One region of the Corynebacterium efficiens YS-314 genome, then DNA from elsewhere that is predicted to be linked to it. Evidence: riboswitches for the same ligand, from Rfam matches in the RefSeq annotation. Region 1 holds a riboswitch; each other region holds the start of a gene.

Region 1 (3,312 bases):
GCGGCGGAGACACGGCCGGGGCACAGTCGGGGCACCGTACCCCGAGGCCTGATCACCCATGTCAGAAAGGTATCAGTGATTGTCCATTCATTGACGTGACACGCGCCATAATTACCGGCATAATGAACAGATACGGGCGTGAATACCACATATTTCACAAAAACAGACAGGTTTGGACTACCCGATCCTGTGGGTTCTCGTTGGGAGGGCTATTGTTGATAGGTATGTGGCGCCCACCTACTAGCGCCAGTTAATTTTCTTCAACGACCAGGAGACAGTGACACCATGTCCGAGAACCCCACCCGCCCCGAAGGCGGCCGCCACCACGTCGTCGTTATCGGTTCCGGCTTCGGCGGCCTGTTCACCGCCAAGAACCTGGCCAAGGCAGACGTCGATGTCACCCTCATTGACCGCACCAACCACCACCTCTTCCAACCTCTGCTCTACCAGGTGGCCACGGGCATCCTGTCCTCCGGCGAGATCGCACCGTCCACCCGTCAGATCCTCAGCGGCCAGGACAATGTCAATGTGATCAAGGGTGAGGTCACCGACATCGACATCACCAAGCGCACCGTCACCGCCTCCCTGGGTTCCTACACCCGGGTCTACGAGTATGACTCGCTGGTTGTCGGTGCCGGTGCCGGTCAGTCCTACTTCGGCAACGACCACTTCGCCCAGTTCGCCCCCGGTATGAAGACCATCGACGATGCCCTCGAACTGCGCGCCCGCATCATCGGCGCCTTCGAGCGTGCCGAGGTCTGCGAGGACCCGGCCGAGCGTGAGCGCCTCCTGACCTTCGTGGTCGTCGGTGCAGGCCCCACCGGTGTGGAGCTCGCCGGCCAGCTCGCCGAGATGGCCCACCGCACCCTCGCTGGTGTTTACACCAACTTCAACCCCTCCTCCGCCAAGATCATCCTCCTCGACGGTGCCCCGCAGGTCCTGCCCCCATTCGGCAAGCGCCTGGGCCGCAACGCACAACGCACCCTGGAGAAGCTCGGTGTGACCGTCAAGCTCAACGCCCTGGTCACCGATGTCGACGAGGAGGCCGTGACCTACAAGACCAAGGACGGTGAGGAGCACCGCATCCCGTCGTTCTGCAAGATCTGGTCCGCCGGTGTGGCCGCTTCCCCGCTGGGCAAGCTCATCGCCGATCAGGCCGGTGTCGAGGTCGACCGTGCAGGTCGCGTCAAGGTCAACCGTGACCTGTCCGTGGGCGAGTACAAGAACATCTTCGTCGTCGGTGACATGATGGCCCTGGATAACCTCCCGGGTGTCGCGCAGGTGGCCATCCAGGGTGGCGAGTACGTCGCCGAGCAGATCGCCGCGGAGGCCGAGGGCCGCTCCAGCGATGAACGCGAGGACTTCGACTACTTCGACAAGGGCTCCATGGCCACCGTGTCCCGCTTCTCCGCCGTGGTGAAGATGGGCAAGGTCGAGGTCACCGGCTTCATCGGCTGGCTGCTGTGGCTGGGCGTCCACCTGATGTTCCTGGTCGGTTTCCGCAACCGCTTCGTCTCCGCGATCAGCTGGGGTCTCAATGCCCTCTCCCGCAAGCGCTGGAATCTCGCCACCACACGTCAGCAGCTGCACTCCCGCACCGCGCTGGCCAAGCTCGGCCAGGTCATCGATGAAAAAGACGGTGACGTGCCCATCGAGCTGAAGGACACCACCCGTTTCGGTGCCGCCAACAAGCTGAAATAGGCCCACCCCCAGCTCGCCCCCACCCCCTGACCCCGCCGGAACCTCCCGGCAGGTGTCCGGGGGTGTTGTTGTCTGTCCGGGGTCATCCCCACCCACCAGCCATACAGACCAGACCTTTTGCTAGGGTGAGAACCAGGCACGGGGTGCCTGTCCACCGTGGACAGGCTGAGAACACACCCGTTGAACCTGCTCTAGCTCGTACTAGCGAAGGGATGGCCGTTGCATGGCTGACTCATATCTTCATGCGCCCACATTGGTGCGCGCCACCACCCCACTTGTCCAATGCCTGACCAATGCCGTGGTCATGCAGTTCACCGCCAATGCCCTCCTGGCCATCGGGGCCAGTCCCGCGATGGTGGACACGCCGGCTGAATCCTTCGATTTCGCCGGGGTGGCAGACGGGGTCCTCATCAACGCCGGCACACCGTCGGCCGAACAGTATGCCGGGATGGAACGCGCCATTGAGGGAGCCACCGCTGCCGGTACTCCCTGGGTACTTGACCCGGTCGGTGTGGGTGGTCTGGCGGAACGTTCGGCGTTCCTCCGTCGGGCCGTCGACAAGCATCCGGCCGCGATACGCGGCAACGCCTCGGAGATCGTCGCGCTGGCCGGTCTGGGCGCCGGTGGACGCGGGGTCGATGCGACCGACGACGTCGCCGATGCCGTGGAGGCCGCACAGGTGCTCGCCCGGCGCACCGGCGGGGTCGTTGCCGTCACCGGAGCAGAGGACCTCATCGTCTCACGTGGACGTGTGTCGTGGCTTAAGTCCGGGGACCCCATGCTGCAGCTGGTCATCGGCACCGGCTGCGCCCTCGGCGCGGTGACCGCCGCCTACCTCGGTGCCACCCAGGACACCGACATCGACCCCCACGACGCGGTGGTCGCCGCGCACGCCCACCTGGGGGCCGCCGGCCGCATCGCCGCCACCCGTGCCACCGCACCGGGCTCCTACGCCGTAGCGCTTATCGACGCACTCCACCAACTCGACCGCAACCAGCTTGCCAACCTGACCCACCTCCGGGAGGAGAACCGATGACCGATTTCAGCCTCTACCTCGTCACCGACCCACACCTTGGAGGTGGCCCCGAGCGGGTCGCCGGGATTGTCGAGGACGCCATCAACGGTGGTGTCACCGTGGTGCAACTGCGCGACAAGGATGCCGACGAGCAGACCTTCCGGGAACATGCCATGGAGCTCAAACGGGTGTGCGACCGCCTGGGGGTGCCCCTGTTTCTCAATGACAGATTCGCCGTGGCCGCGGAGCTGAGCTGCCACGTGCACATCGGCCAGGGGGATCTGCCCTATGTGCAGGCCCGCCGGCAACTGCCCGGGCATCTCATGATCGGGTTGACCATCGAAACGATGGATCAGCTCGAGACGGTGATCGCCGACTGTACCCGGGCGGGCATCGCCCTGCCGGATGTGGTCGGTCTCGGTCCCGTCCAGGCCACGGACACCAAACCGGATGCCCCGCAGGCGGTGGGTGTGGACGGCGTGGCTGCCATGGCCAAGGTCGCACGTGCCCACGGTATCGCCTCCGTGGCGATCGGCGGGGTCGGTCTTGCCAACGCCGCTGATCTGGCGCGTACCGGGGTGGATGGACTGTGCGTG
Region 2 (3,312 bases), 200 kb from region 1:
GGTAGCGCCACTGCCGGCGAGTTCCGGGCGAACCACCCGCCACAGGCTCAACCGTGGCGGGGATCGGCGGGCAAATTCAGCTCTGTACCGAATCGCGGTAGTTCGCATGGGATGTGACCAACGAACCAAAGACTACGTGGCTAAACGCACTGCGGAAGGACTGTCGAAGAAGGAGATCATTCGCTGTCTCAAGCGGGCCATTGTGCGCGAGGTGTACCGCGTGCTGTGCGCACAGTCCAGCCGGCCTGAGCCCAGGGATCTGCGTCGCCCAGACTTAAAGCAACGTCGTCAGGCCCAGCACCTGACTCAGGCAGAGGTTGCGGGCCGTCTTGGGTGCGCTCCTGCCAGGATCAGCGATATTGAAACGGGAAAACGCCCTTTGACGGAATTAGCCGCTGCCTACGAAAATCTTCTCCAAAGCGCTTGACACACTATAGGAGCATCTTGACCCCCTTGGAGGAAGGCCAACTCTTGATTAAATCTCCAAGATGACCTTCCCCCAAGACCTACTTCTACCTAGTGCAGCCCTCTACGGTCCGCTTGAAGCCAAGGTTGAAGATATGGAAACCACCTTCAGTTGGTAGCCGCAGGAGACCACCGAAACTACTGCTATCTTCCCACTGAGCTGTTGGATCGACAGCGATGACCTGTGCAATTAGTTCGCTGTTGTGATTCCAACCGCGATAATGCTTGTCACCGGCATCAAATTCGACCCACTCCCCGTCCATTCGCAGATTGGAAACCGGCAACCACTCCGATCTTTCCAGGGTTACCTTTGCCCGAAGGTAAAACACATCATGCCCGGATTGAGTGTGCCCGCACTTGTTGTGCAATCTGATTACTAGCGGGGTGTTTTCATAGGTATTCCGCATGGGAATCTCCTTCATAATCGCTCTTCTCTGCAGTCTTTTGAGTACAGAGCGGATCTTCCTTCGGGGGCACCGTGTGCGTTGCGCGGTTGCCAGTCAGCCTGCCGAAGGGCTTAGAGGCTGAACTTCTTGATCGCGAAGATGAGGTTAGCAGACCGCTTGGTCTAGATGCAAGCCCACCGCCACAGGCACTCGTCGAAAAGCCCCCTCCCTCAACCCCCGCATGGGGGTAACTTTCACGCCCACGCGGGCAACGCGCTAGTTTTGACGGCAGTCCCCACGGGCGCCCGAGCACGGGCTGAGATCGCGCTGATTGCTGCGCGAGCACCGTTCGAACCTGTCCGGTTAGTACCGGCGAAGGAAGAGAGGAATGGTGCAATGACGCCTACCCAAAATGAGATCCACCCGAAGCACAGCTACTCCCCCATCCGCAAGCACGGCCTTGAAGTTCCCGAGACTGAAATCGCCCTCGATGACTCGCCAAGTGGCCCCAACGAGCCTTTTCGCATCTACCGCACGCGTGGCCCAGAAACTGACCCTACGCTGGGACTTCCGCGCCTGCGCACACCTTGGATCACCGCCCGCGGCGACGTCACCGAGTACACCGGGCGCGAGCGTTTGCTTATCGACGACGGCCGCTCGGCAATGCGTCGAGGTCAAGCTTCAGCTGAGTGGAAAGGCCAAAAACCAGCGCCTTTGAAGGCGTTGCCTGGCAAGCGCGTTACCCAAATGGCCTATGCGCGAGCCGGCGAGATCACTCGGGAAATGGAGTTTGTGGCGCTGCGCGAACACGTTGATCCGGAATTTGTGCGCTCTGAAGTTGCCCGCGGACGTGCGATTATTCCCAATAATGTCAACCACCCGGAATCGGAGCCGATGATTATTGGTCGCAAATTTCTAACCAAAATCAACGCCAATATCGGCAATTCCGCCGTCACCTCTTCCATCGAGGAGGAGGTATCCAAGCTGCAATGGGCCACACGTTGGGGTGCCGATACCGTGATGGATCTGTCTACCGGCGATGACATTCACACCACTCGCGAATGGATTATCCGCAACTCCCCGGTTCCCATCGGCACCGTCCCGATCTACCAAGCGCTGGAAAAAGTAAATGGCGTAGCCGCCGACCTCAGCTGGGAAGTATTCCGCGATACCGTCATTGAGCAATGCGAACAAGGTGTGGACTATATGACCATCCACGCCGGCGTACTGCTGGCCTATATCCCGCTAACCACGCGCCGGGTAACCGGCATTGTCTCCCGTGGCGGTTCCATCATGGCCGGGTGGTGCCTAGCGCACCACCGCGAGTCATTCCTCTTTGAGCATTTCGACGAGCTGTGCGAGATCTTTGCACAATATGATGTGGCCTTCTCACTCGGCGATGGCCTGCGCCCCGGATCACTCGCCGACGCCAATGACGCCGCTCAATTTGCTGAACTAAAGACCATCGGTGAGTTAACCCAGCGCGCTTGGGAATATGACGTGCAGGTGATGGTTGAAGGCCCCGGCCACGTTCCACTGAACATGATTCAAGAAAACAACGAGCTGGAACAAAAGTGGGCTGCTGACGCTCCTTTTTACACTCTTGGACCCTTAGTTACCGACATTGCACCAGGCTATGACCACATCACCTCCGCCATCGGTGCAGCTCACATCGCCATGGGTGGAACCGCCATGCTCTGTTATGTCACCCCGAAGGAACACCTGGGCCTACCCAACCGTAACGACGTAAAAACCGGCGTCATCACCTACAAGCTCGCAGCCCACGCTGCTGACGTTGCCAAAGGCCACCCTGGCGCGCGAGCTTGGGACGATGCTATGAGCAAGGCACGTTTTGAATTCCGCTGGAATGATCAATTTGCGCTTTCCCTCGACCCCGACACCGCCATCGCTTATCACGATGAAACCCTGCCGGCAGAACCCGCGAAGACAGCGCACTTCTGTTCCATGTGTGGCCCAAAGTTCTGCTCCATGCGCATTAGCCAGGACATTCGCGATATGTTTGGCGAGCAAATCGCTGAATTGGGGATGCCTGGGGTTGGGGCTTCTGATTCCACGGAAGGCATGAAAGAAAAGTCCCGGGAATTTGTTGCCGGTGGTGGCGAGGTTTATCGGGAGTGACGGGTAATTGCTAGTGATTGTCGGGCCGATCCCAGATTTCTTGAAAGTGCTCTGCCACCAGAGGCCAGATGATTTCTCGGACATCTTCAGGTGAATTGATGCCCTCTGACATCTGACCACGCAACACAAAATCATGCGGGATTATTCTTCCTGCATGATCAAGTGGGGGGTGTCCCCCTTTGAGGGGACACGCAGGATTGATCAAGCAGCAGGCGCCACGGTAACAGCCGAGGCCGCATCTTCGAAAGCTCTCGGCGATAAGTAACTGATCCCGGAGTGCCGACGACGTGTGTTGTACCTCGTGATCCACCGGAACACCTCC
Region 3 (3,312 bases), 480 kb from region 1:
GGACTCGCTGATCTCCTGCTTGTGCTCCCGGTCGAGGTCATCATCGAGGTTCAGACCGTAGGCGGTGGCGATCTCGCGTGCCTTCTCAGCCCTGCCGGTGGACAGCAGGAACTGGGGGGATTCCGGTAGCAGGAAGTACAGCAGTGGCAGCAGGATGAGGCCCGGGACGGCACCGGCGATGAACATCGAGTGCCAGCCGAGTGGCTCGATGAGCAGGATGCCCAGGAAGGCGGTGGCGACCGCACCGACGTGGTAACCGGTCATCAGGGTGGTGGAGGCGGAACCGGCCTTGGTGCCCGGACGGAACTCGGTGACCATGGCGATCGCGGTGGGCAGTGCCCCACCCAGTCCCACACCCGCGATGAAACGCCACAGCGTGAACAGCGTGATGTCCGAGGTGAAGGCCAAGAGCAGGGTGAATACTGGAGAACACCGCCACGGAGAAGATCATCACGCGGCGACGCCCCAGTTTGTCTGTGAGGAAACCGATGGTCAATGCGCCGATCATCATGCCCACCAGCCCGAGGGTGGAGATCTGGGTGGCATGCGCGGCGTCGAGGTCCCAGGAGGTGTCCTGGAGCATGGCGGGGATGGTGGCACCGAGGACAACGAGATCGAAGCCGTCCAGGACGATGGCGAACCAGAGTAGTGCCAACACCACCCCGACACTGCGGGTGGGCGCCGGGGTGGTGGGGGTTGCGTGTGAGGTGGTCACGGGCGGGGTCCTCTTAAGAGATAGGAAGGGATGGGAGGTGGGTGGGTGTCAGTAGTCGAAGCGGGGCAGATCGCGGCCCACGTACTGCTCGGCCAGGTAGCGCTGACCGGCCTCGGATTCGAGGACGGAGCGGAGCTCGGCGAAGCGACGCTGGGTGGCGAAGTGGTCCTCACCCGGAACGGCGTGCAGCATGGAGCTCATCCAGTAGGAGAAGTGCTGCGCCTTCCAGATGCGGGGGACGGTGAGGCGGGTGTAGTCGTCGAGAAGCCCGGTGTCGTTGCGCTTGATTGCGCGGGTGAGTCCCGGTGCGAGCACGGAGACATCCGCCACGGCGAGGTTGAGGCCCTTGGCGCCGGTGGGTGGGACGGTGTGGGCGGCATCGCCGGCGATGAACAGGCGTCCCTTCTGCATCGGCTCGGTCACAGCGGAGCGGAAGCGCAGCACGGCCTTGTCGAAGATCTTTCCCTCGGAGACGGTGATGCCGGGGGAGTCGGCACGCAGGTGGAGCTGCTCCCAGATGCGGTCATCCGACCACATCTCCGGGGTGTCATTGGGATCGCACTGGAGGTAGTAGCGCTGGACGGTGTCGGTGCGGGTGGAGATCAGTGCGAAACCCTCGGGGTGGGTGGCGTAGATGAGTTCCTTCTGTGTCTTGGGCGCTTCGACGAGGATGCCGAACCAGGCGTAGGGGTACTCGTGGCGGGCACGGATGCCACCATCATCGGTGATGATCTTGCGGTAGGGGGAGTTGGAGCCGTCGGCGGCCACGACATAGTCCGCGGTGAGCTGCCGGGTGGTGCCATCAACACCGGTGTAGGTGATTGTGGCCTTGTTCTCCTGTGCGTCACCCTCGAAGTTCTCCACGGAGTCCACGGTGGTCTCGAACAGGAGCTCACCGCCGTCCTCGATGCGCTTGGCGATGAAATCCTTGAGGTATTCATGCTGCGGGTAGATGGCCACCTTGTGGCCGGTCAGCTCCGTCAGCGGGATGCGGATGTTCTCGTTGTTGATGGCGATGTCGATGGCCTCATCGTGATCGGCCTCGCGTTCCATGCGCTCGCCCACACCGGTTTCCCGCATGAGGTTCAGGGTGCCCTGCTCGAGGATGCCGGCACGCACGGTCTCCTCGACATCCTGCCGGGAGCGGCTTTCAAACACGACGGATTCGATGCCCTGCAGGTGCAGGAGGTGGGCCAGGGTCAGTCCTGCCGGACCCGCACCGATGATGGCTACTGGTACGTGGTTCATGAAAGGCTCCTTCAGGTGGGCTGTGGGGTATGGGCTGTCGGGTGGGGTCCGGCGGGGATCCCCGCCCCCGGGTGTGCGGGGCGATGTGTGCCCGATGGCCCCCAGATGTGGTTAGTGATATGGGTCTCAAAGTAGGCAATGGCAGAGGTGATAGCAATATCCCGGCCGCATGTTCGCAGAGTGAACGGGGGTGAGGGTGGGGGATCGGGCCCGGCCTGCGCAATTGACCTGGCGTAACCATGGCCAAGGGTGTAGCTAGGGGTGTCGATGAGGGGTGTTGGGGGCGATGTGTCACGTCGACATGCGTGCCCACCAGCCCGCCCAGGCGGTATTGGACAACTCCCCAGGTCCGTGGACTAGTATGTAGGAGCACTAATTCGATATTGCACGGGTGTCCGGTGAAAGTCCGGGCTGAGAGGTGGCACAGCCACAACCGTTGAACCTGATCCGGGTAATGCCGGCGATAGGGAGGAAACATGACTGATACACGTCTGCCATCAACCGGGGAGACCGGTGAGCCAGGGGAGACCGGTGCGCCCGGGGGAACCGGTGTCACCACCGGCCCCACCCCACAGACCCGACACACCTGGCGCGTGATCGACATCGTCATCGCCGCGGTCCTGGGCGTGGCCTGCGGGCTGATCTTCGTGGTGTGGAATTCCATCGGATATGCCTGGTTCACCGCCTTCGACGCGCTGACCCCGGGCCTGGGCGGTCTGGCCGTCGGCATCTGGCTGCTCGGCGGTGTGCTCGGTGGGCTCATCATCCGCAAACCCGGCGCCGCGCTGTTCGTCGAGGTCATCGCCGCCTCGGTGTCCGCGGCCCTGGCCTCGCAGTGGGGCATTGAGACCCTGTACTCCGGGATCGCCCAGGGACTCGGCGCGGAACTGGTCTTCGCGCTGTTTCTGTACCGGCGTTTCACCCTGACGGTGGCCATCCTCGCCGGGATGGGTGCCGGTGTCGGCGCCTACATCCTGGAGGCTTTCCTCAGCGCCTACTTCGCGATGTCCCTGGCCTTCAACATCATCTACTTCAGCTGCCTGATGATCTCCGGTGCGCTGCTGGCCGGCGTGGTCAGCTTCTACCTGGTCCGCGCCCTGGCGAAAACGGGTGCGCTGGACCGGTTCGCCGCCGGCCGTGAACTGCGCAGGGAGGTCTGAACACACCCATGACCACCACCATGGGTACCCGGGTGACGGTCCGGGATTTCGGCTACCGTCACGCCTCGCGGAAGAAACCCGCCTTCAGCAACATCACTCTTGATATCGCGCCGGGGGAGCGGGTGCTGCTCACCGGTGATTCCGGTTCGGGCAAATCAACCCTGCTCGCCGCGTTGGCCGGCGTGCTCG
Region 4 (3,312 bases), 370 kb from region 1:
CAGTTCGACGACATCGGGCAGCAGGGTGTGTTCATCGGCGATGACCTCCACCTTCACCCAGTTGGTGCCCAGTGCCTCCCGGGCGAGTTTCGCGGTGATCACGGCATCCCGTGCGGTGCGGCAACCCGCGGTGTTCGGCAGGGGGGTAATGTCCAGGCGGCGCAGCAGGTCGAAGACGGATTCCCCGGTGGTCGTGGCTGCGTGACGACGCATCGCCACCGTGGTCAGTTCCGTCCCGGAGGCCACCAGTGACTCCTCCAGCATCGCCATGGAGGTGGCGCCACCGGTGCCCATGATCAGGTGGGAGTCGAAGGTGCGGTCGGCGATGGTGAGCATGGGTTAACCTCCCTGGACGGCGGTGAGAATGTCGATGTGCTGGCCGTCGGCAAGCGGGCGGTCCCACTGGGAGCGGGGCACCACCTCACCGTCCACGGCCACGGCGACCCCGGCGTCCGGCAGCTGCCCGAGGGTGTTCTCCACCAGGGCACTCAACGTGGTGGCGGTGGTGGTCACGGACTGGTTGTTGAGGGTGATGTTCATGGATGCTCCTTCTGGGTGGTGTGTCGGTGTGGGGCACAGGCGTGAAGATCGATCCCGGGATCGCGGTGTTCGACCATGGCCAGGGTCGCCTCGGCGGCCAGGGCGGTCAGCAGGATCCCGTGGCGGAAATACCCGGTGGAGATGATCAGGCGTTCATCCACCCGCCCGAGGTACGGCAGATCATCCGGGGTACCGGGGCGCGCGCCGGTGGTGGCCTCGAGGAAATCGCACTCCTTGATGCCGGGGGCCAGGCGGGTGGCATCGCGCAGCAGATCATGCACCGCGCCGGCGCGGGGGACAGGCCGCTCATCTTCGCGTGAGGTGGCCCCGATGGCGAGGGTGCCGTCGGTGCGGGGGATGAGGTAGACGGTGCGGTCCTCCACAAACCCGCGCACCACCCGGGTGAGCAGCGGGGCGAGATGATCCGGCACACCCAGGCGCAGGATGTCGCCGTAGACCGGACGCAGCTGCAACCCCGGGTGGAGCTGCCCTGCGCCCAGACCATTGGCCAGCACCACCTGTTCATCATCGGGGATCGCAGTGGCCCGTTCCCGGCGGACCTCCACCCCGAGATTATCCAGGGCGTCGAGCAGGGCCGCGGCGAACATCCTCGGGTTGATCTGGTGATCGCCCGGGATGTGCACGGCCCCGGCCAGCTGCGGGCTCAGGGCAGGTTCCAACCTCCGGGCTGCACGCAGTGTCAGACGTTCGACCTCCATGCCGTTGGCGGACTGGTAGTCCGACAACTGCGCCAGATGGGCAGCATCCGCCCGGTCCGCGGCCACCACCAGGGTGCCCTCGGTGCGGTACCCGGTGGGCAGATCGGTGTGCTTGTCGACGACCCGAAGCAACCCCGGATACAGCGCGGCCGAGCGCAGCATCAACGGGAACAGTGCCTCCTGCCGGTAGACCACCTCCGCGACCGGGGCCAACATCCCACCGGCGTGGTGGGTGGCACCGGAGGCGGGATCGGGATCCACCAGGGTCACCACATGACCTGCATCCGCCAGCCGTACCGCGGTGGCAAGACCGACCAGACCACCACCGACGACGGTGACGCTGCTCATTGGCGACCCTCCCCGAAACCGGTGATCAGACGCCGGGCGTAACCGGTCGGGTCAGCGGATTCCATGAGGCCACGCACCACCGCCAGACCGGCGACACCGGTGTCGGCGAGGGCCGGGGCGTCATCGGCGGTGACATCCCCGATGGCCACCACCGGAAGCCTGGAGAGCTCCACCAGCTCCCGGTAACCCTCCACACCGAGTGGTGGGCGACCGGAATCCTTGGTGGGGGTCGGGCGGAACGGCCCGGCACCGATGTAGTCGAGCACCTCCGCGTGCTCATTGGCGGCCTCCACCAGCTCCCTGGTGCCGGTGGTCAGACCGATGATGGCCTCCTCGCCCAGCAGGGCACGGACATCACGGACAGGAAGATCATCCTGCCCGACATGGACCCCGTGGACGGGCAGGCCGCGGTGGCGCAGAGCGAGGGCGATGTCGACGCGGTCGTCGACAAGCACATGGGCGGTCTCGCCCACGGCGAGCGCGACGGCCTCGGTGAGTGCGTAGAGCTCACGGGCGGTGATGGGTTTGCTGCGCACCTGCACCGTGCGGGCCCCACCTGCCACCGCGCGCCGGGCGACATCGACTATGTGTTCGTGGCTGCCGTGGCCGGTGATGAAATAACAACGCAGATCAGGGGTGGGACGCATGTCCTTGTAGGCCTCTCTTCCTTCGCTGGTGCTAACCAGACAGGTTCATACGGTCCTTGCGCGGCAAGGCAGCGCAATCTCAGCCCGGTGCCCCGGGCGCCCGTGGGGGTTGGGGCCTGAGTGTAGATGATGCGGACCACGCCGTGAAGGGCGGGGGCGGGATTTGGCATCAGCCGCGCAGACATGAAAGAATGCATGGGTTGACTGTGTGTCTCGTGGCACCTTCTGCACAGAAGGGGTTGCGGTGGTCCGCAGTGGCGCAAAATTGAAACGGATACGAACCGGCCGAGCGCCCCACCACAGGGGAAGTGCCGCCAGGGTCCTCTTTCCCTAACTGTCAAAGGACTGTCTACATGAACATTCTGGATAAGGTCGACTCCGCATACCTGCGCGACGACGTTCCTGCCTTCCGCCCCGGTGACACCCTCGACGTTCACGTCAAGGTCATCGAAGGCACCAACACCCGTACCCAGCTCTTCAAGGGTGTTGTCATCCGCCGCCAGGGCAGTGGCATCCGCGAGACCTTCACCGTGCGTAAGGTCTCCTTCGGCATCGGTGTTGAGCGTACCTTCCCGGTTCACTCCCCGAACCTGGAGAAGATCGAGGTCGTCCGTCGTGGTGACGTCCGTCGCGCCAAGCTGTACTACCTGCGCGAACTGCGCGGTAAGGCTGCCCGCATCAAGGAGAAGCGCTAAACCTGACGGTGTCCTGACACCATCCCGGGTTGCAACCCCCGTCGCCACCGGATCTCTCCGGTGGCGACGGGGTTTTTTCATGGGGGAATGAAGAAAGCCGTGGGTGAGATTCCTCCTGTTTTGCGGGGGAAAATAGTAAAATTATGATCAACGTTCAATATCCTTAAGAGTTTTGTGTTCTTGGCTCCTCAACCTCCTGTCAAAATCAGTGCAAAACCTTGGCTTGCTGTGTGCAGTTCTTGATTGGACCCATTAGTCGCCGACGGGTACCTCTGTGCCATGGGCGTTAACATAAGGAGCCCGTCATGGCTTTGAAGCACACAACCAGGCTGAGGAACAGATCACTGGTAGCAGTACTGGGCG

Evidence for each region. Region 1 has a riboswitch for thiamine pyrophosphate ahead of thiM (hydroxyethylthiazole kinase). Riboswitches for the same ligand answer to the same signal wherever they lie in the genome.
Region 2: it holds a riboswitch for thiamine pyrophosphate, as region 1 does, so the genes downstream of both, thiC (phosphomethylpyrimidine synthase ThiC) here and thiM (hydroxyethylthiazole kinase) in region 1, are expected to answer to the same signal.
Region 3: it holds a riboswitch for thiamine pyrophosphate, as region 1 does, so the genes downstream of both, CE_RS05760 (ECF transporter S component) here and thiM (hydroxyethylthiazole kinase) in region 1, are expected to answer to the same signal.
Region 4: it holds a riboswitch for thiamine pyrophosphate, as region 1 does, so the genes downstream of both, CE_RS09630 (thiamine phosphate synthase) here and thiM (hydroxyethylthiazole kinase) in region 1, are expected to answer to the same signal.

Annotation. Positions count from the first base shown of each region.
Region 1 covers NC_004369.1:1,671,414-1,674,725, reverse strand. The annotation lists gene CE_RS07945 (NAD(P)/FAD-dependent oxidoreductase) at 286-1,701, shown strand; TPP riboswitch at 1,831-1,931, shown strand; gene thiM (hydroxyethylthiazole kinase) at 1,925-2,737, shown strand; gene CE_RS07935 (bifunctional hydroxymethylpyrimidine kinase/phosphomethylpyrimidine kinase) at 2,734-3,312, shown strand, end outside.
Region 2 covers NC_004369.1:1,472,047-1,475,358, reverse strand. The annotation lists gene CE_RS07060 (IS110 family transposase) at 1-427, shown strand, start outside; gene CE_RS07055 (hypothetical protein) at 513-872, opposite strand; SAM riboswitch class IV at 887-1,004, opposite strand; TPP riboswitch at 1,139-1,251, shown strand; gene thiC (phosphomethylpyrimidine synthase ThiC) at 1,248-2,990, shown strand; gene CE_RS07045 (IS3 family transposase) at 3,192-3,312, opposite strand, start outside.
Region 3 covers NC_004369.1:1,188,473-1,191,784, forward strand. The annotation lists partial or broken gene CE_RS05750 (MFS transporter) at 1-715, opposite strand, end outside; gene CE_RS05755 (4-hydroxybenzoate 3-monooxygenase) at 764-1,963, opposite strand; TPP riboswitch at 2,341-2,450, shown strand; gene CE_RS05760 (ECF transporter S component) at 2,440-3,123, shown strand; gene CE_RS05765 (ABC transporter ATP-binding protein) at 3,132-3,312, shown strand, end outside.
Region 4 covers NC_004369.1:2,041,122-2,044,433, reverse strand. The annotation lists gene CE_RS09645 (thiazole synthase) at 1-336, opposite strand, end outside; gene thiS (sulfur carrier protein ThiS) at 340-540, opposite strand; gene thiO (glycine oxidase ThiO) at 537-1,607, opposite strand; gene CE_RS09630 (thiamine phosphate synthase) at 1,604-2,254, opposite strand; TPP riboswitch at 2,254-2,368, opposite strand; gene rplS (50S ribosomal protein L19) at 2,608-2,949, shown strand.